Regions from separate parts of the uncultured Planococcus sp. genome, predicted to be linked through region 1. Evidence: riboswitches for the same ligand, from Rfam matches in the RefSeq annotation. Region 1 holds a riboswitch; the other holds the start of a gene.
The links. Region 1 has a riboswitch for S-adenosylmethionine ahead of metK (methionine adenosyltransferase). Riboswitches for the same ligand answer to the same signal wherever they lie in the genome.
Positions count from the first base shown of each region.

Region 2: another riboswitch for S-adenosylmethionine. It lies ahead of Q0785_RS01165 (methionine ABC transporter ATP-binding protein); the one in region 1 lies ahead of metK (methionine adenosyltransferase).

Region 1 is NZ_CANMXD010000013.1:97,765-100,172, forward strand. It holds gene Q0785_RS17765 (gamma carbonic anhydrase family protein) at 1-267, shown strand, start outside; gene metK (methionine adenosyltransferase) at 329-1,537, opposite strand; SAM riboswitch class I at 1,740-1,852, opposite strand.
Region 2 is NZ_CANMXD010000001.1:225,139-227,546, forward strand. It holds gene Q0785_RS01160 (methionine ABC transporter permease) at 1-306, opposite strand, end outside; gene Q0785_RS01165 (methionine ABC transporter ATP-binding protein) at 296-1,327, opposite strand; SAM riboswitch class I at 1,466-1,581, opposite strand; gene Q0785_RS01170 (glycerol-3-phosphate acyltransferase) at 1,703-2,347, opposite strand.

The sequences.
Region 1 (2,408 bases):
ACCCTGCACAGCTGCACGATCCGTAAAGGTGCCTTAGTCGGAATGGGGTCCGTCATCCTGGACGGCGCGGAAGTCGGGGAAGGCGCATTCGTCGGAGCCGGCAGTCTGGTGCCGCCCGGTAAAGTTATTCCGCCAGGCATGCTTGCTCTCGGACGCCCGGCGAAAGTCGTTCGTGAACTCCGCGAAGACGATAAGATCGACATGGAGAGGATCATCCGCGAATATGCGGAAAAAGGAGCTTATTACAAATCTCTTCAAAAAGACTAAGAACGTAAAAAGGACGATTGAGCGCTAGTGGCTCAATCGTCCTTTTTCATTCGATGATGTTTTAAATGCCGGCTTGAACGCCAGCTTGTTCTTTCAGGATAGCGGCTTTATCTGTACGCTCCCAAGGAAGATCGACATCCGTACGGCCAAAATGTCCGTAAGCTGCAGTCTGCTTGTAGATCGGGCGGCGAAGATCAAGCATTTTGATGATTCCGGCAGGACGCAAATCGAAGTTCGCGCGTACCAAATCGTCCAATTTGTCTTCATCGACTTTGCCGGTGCCGAATGTATCAAAAGCGATGGATACAGGATGTGCCACACCGATTGCATAAGCCAATTGCACTTCGCATTTGTCTGCTAGTCCGGCCGCTACGATGTTTTTCGCTACATAACGGGCCGCATAAGCTGCTGAACGGTCCACTTTTGTCGCGTCTTTACCAGAGAATGCTCCACCGCCGTGGCGAGCATAGCCACCGTAGGTATCCACGATGATTTTGCGGCCAGTCAAGCCCGCATCTCCCTGAGGTCCGCCAATAACAAAACGCCCGGTTGGGTTGATGAAGTATTTGGTATCTTCGTCGATCCATTTTGCTGGAACGACTTCATTGATGACATATTCTTTGATATTGCGTTGAATCTGCTCAAGCGTTACTTCTGGGTGATGCTGAGTAGAGATGACAATCGTGTCCACGCGAAGTGGTTTATTGTTTTCATCATATTCAACTGTCACCTGCGTTTTGCCATCGGGACGCAGATAGGGAAGAATTTCTTCTTTCCGTACTTCAGCCAAGCGGCGTGCCAATTTATGTGCCAATGAAATCGGCAATGGCATCAATTCTTCTGTTTCGTTGTTGGCATATCCGAACATCAACCCTTGGTCACCTGCTCCGATATCGTCCATTTCTTTATCTGTCATTTGGCCTTCACGTGATTCAAGTGCTACGTTGACTCCTGCAGCGATATCCGGTGATTGCTCATCGATTGCTGTCAGAACTGCACTTGTTTCTGAGTCGAAACCATATTTAGCTCGTGTGTATCCAATTTCTCTTACGGTTTGTCTAACAACTTTCGGGATGTCCACATAAGTGGAAGTGGTGATTTCTCCGGCTACCAGAACCAGTCCTGTAGTGACGGTCGTTTCGCACGCAACACGCGCGTTTGGATCCTCGGTTAAGATAGCGTCCAAAATAGCATCTGAGATTTGGTCACAGATTTTATCCGGATGTCCTTCTGTTACTGATTCTGAAGTAAATAATCGACGGTTTTTCAAAAAATGTTCCTCCTTATATCCTGCGAGATTGCTCTCGAAATTGATACGGTACTCGTTTCCCATGTCAAGTCCGTTCCAGACAAAAGCCGGATTGAACTTCAAGCCGTTTGTGGCCTTTCACACGAGGATTAAGGGCATTCCATAAAAAAATCCCTTCACTCATTCATCATGAGGAAAGGAGAATCATCATAAGCACCTTTCACTCTTATCATCCAAGGCCTGTGAGCCTTGCTTCAGGTTTGGCACCATCACTGCGGTTGCAGCAGGTTGCCGGGTTTCATAGGGCCTGTCCCCTCCACCAGCTCGGAATAAGAGTATCCGTTCAATTTTTCATCATACGGAAATAGCACTTGGATGTCAACATTTTTGGCGCAAAAAAATAATTTCAGTCTTGATTCAGTCAATGAAAAACAACTTTCCCCCCTCGCTTTCAGTAGAGCAAAGATGACTGCTCCTGCGCAAGCTGCGCTGAGACCTCCACACCCTTTTTCTGAAACTACAGCCTGGCCGGCCTGGTTAGTGCGTGTTGCTCCATTCAAAGAGAGAAGCCTACTAATCTACTTCAGGAAGAAATAGACTCAATCAACTTGATATACCCTTCACTCAAGGATCCGGAGCGCAAGGCGGCGAAGGGCAAAGATATGCTCCTGCATCGCTGCGCTAGCTTCGTCGCAAACGAGTCAGGCACAGCCCGACTCGCTTCCTGCGAGCCCGCGGAAAGCGTCCGCCTGAAGTGCAGGATTCAGTAAAAATATGATGAAATGAATATCCATTCTTGTAATAATCTAAAGATTCCTTTGTCTACAAACTCTTATATAGTACAACTTAATATAAATTCATACCTATTTTTTTACATGTTAAAAATAGCTAA
Region 2 (2,408 bases), on a different contig from region 1:
ATAGGGGCCGGCGTAAAAGACAAGTGGAACGATGGCGGCTGCTGTTCCGATGGACGTGCCGACAATCAGGCGGGTCAATGGGATGATGGCAACCATTAAAATGATGAACGGAACCGAGCGGAAAATATTGATGACGATATTCAACATTTTGGAGACCGGTTCATTTTCCAGCAAATGGCCTTTGCGGGTGACCACCAGCAGGATGCCGAGCGGAAAGCCGATCAAAAGGGAAAAGCCGAATGCTGCGCCGGTCATGTAAATGGTTTCCCATAGAGCTTCTATGATCTGTTCATAGTTAACTGACATAATTATTGACCTCCTCTACATGGATTTCACTTTCTCGGATGGAGGACAAAGCCAATTCGATTTCACTGGGCTCGCCGGAAAATTCCACGATCAGGTTGCCGTACGGGACGCCTTGCAGCTCGGTGATGTTGCCGAACAGCACATTCAAATCAACTTTGAAATCGCGTGATACTCGGGACATGAACGGTTTGCCGACGGAAGTGCCGGTAAACTGGAGGCGGTAGATGGCATTATCGCTTTTAGCATCCTGAATTTGTGCCAGCAGCGAATCAGGAAGTTCGTCGTTCATGACGGAGCGGACAAACCGTTGAGTGGTTGGTTGCTGCGGATTCGAGAAAATATCGAAGACGCTGCCCTGCTCGATGACTTTCCCTGCTTCAAGCACAGCCACTTTGTCGCAGATTTCCCGGATGACGCCCATTTCGTGAGTGATGAGCAGAATGGTGATGTTGTATTCCTTATTGATTTTGCGAAGCAGGTCCAAAATCGATTTAGTCGTTTGCGGATCAAGTGCCGAAGTTGCTTCGTCGCACAGCAGAACAGATGGATTAGTAGCAAGCGCCCGGGCAATGCCGATCCGTTGTTTCTGTCCGCCTGACAGCTGATCCGGGTATTTTTGCGCCTGGTCAGCAAGACCGACAAAGTCGAGCAGGTCGGTTACCTGTTTTTCAATATCTGCTTTTGGTGTCTTGGCAAGCAAGAGTGGCATAGCGACGTTATGGTAAACCGTTTTTGAATTCAGCAAGTTGAAATGCTGGAAAATCATGCCGATATCTTTTCGGATGGTGCGGATCTCCTTGCTGGATAAAGTGGATATATCTTTTCCTTGAATCAATACGCGTCCTGCAGAAGGACGTTCGAGCAGATTCACAGTGCGGATCAGTGAACTTTTTCCGGCTCCGCTAAAGCCGATGACTCCATAAATTTCGCCGGTTTCGACGGTCAGGTCAATGCCGTTCAAGGCATGGATTTCCTGTTTTCCTGATTGATAAGTCTTTGCGACGCCTTCGAATTGAATCATGGTGATTGAACCTCCTCATGCTGTAATGGGTCTTATCAAATCGATGGTGTCTCACATTCTTCTGAGATAATGGACAAAAAAGAGCCCCCTTTTTTCTTATCCATAAGAAAAAAGAAGGCTCCTGTTGAAACCATCTAATTCTCATCTTCCAAATGCGCAAATGGCATTTGCAGGAGTTGGCACAGTTTTTGCGGTTAAACAAATCTGCTGCCGAAACGTCTCAGGGCCTGTCCCTCGGTTTCTCTTGATAAGAAAGTGATGTATGCTATTCGATTCGTGATTCCTACTTTATGGTGAAATAACAAAAATGTCAAGAAGAATTATGATATTTATTTCACAATCTTTCAAATGAAAGCAATAATTAGTTAAACTCCTTTACTTTATAGGGGTTGAAGGCTTCTTCTTAAAGATGGAGGATACTTTGCTCTCGCTTCCATTCTTTATTCGAATAATGTTTTCGCTATGCTTCCATACCGCCATTGCGAATAAAGCCAAGGCTGTGAGTAATGGCCATGGTCCAACAGCAGGACCGAAAGCAATCATAAAATAAACCGCGTAAAGCACCAGTACGCCAATGACCAAATAATCGGTGGCGAGCGAAACGCCGATGAGCAAGAGCAGTCCGACCAGTCCAAGCTTCCAATCGAGGGCCAGCATGACGCCAATTACAGAAGCCGTGCCTTTGCCGCCATTGAAATTCATATAGAACGGAAAGTTATGGCCGAAAATTACGCCGGCACCTGCGATGAACAACAGGGTCCAGATCATTTCAGGAGAAAGACTGCTGGAATCCAGCAAAAGACGTAAGCCTGCAACAGCAGCAAAGCCTTTAGAAATATCGATGAAAGCGACAAGCAAACCATATTTCCATCCCAGTACGATGGCTGCATTGGAAGCCCCGGAATTTTTTACACCTTCCTTTTTGACGTTGACCCCTGATAGAGCCTGAGCTGCAAGTGATCCATGAAAACAGCCGATTACATAACAGATAATAAATAATAGCAACATCCAGATAAACATGCCAATTCCTCCTCTACCTTAAAAGATAACGTTTGAAGCAGGACAAGGTTTCAAAATTTTT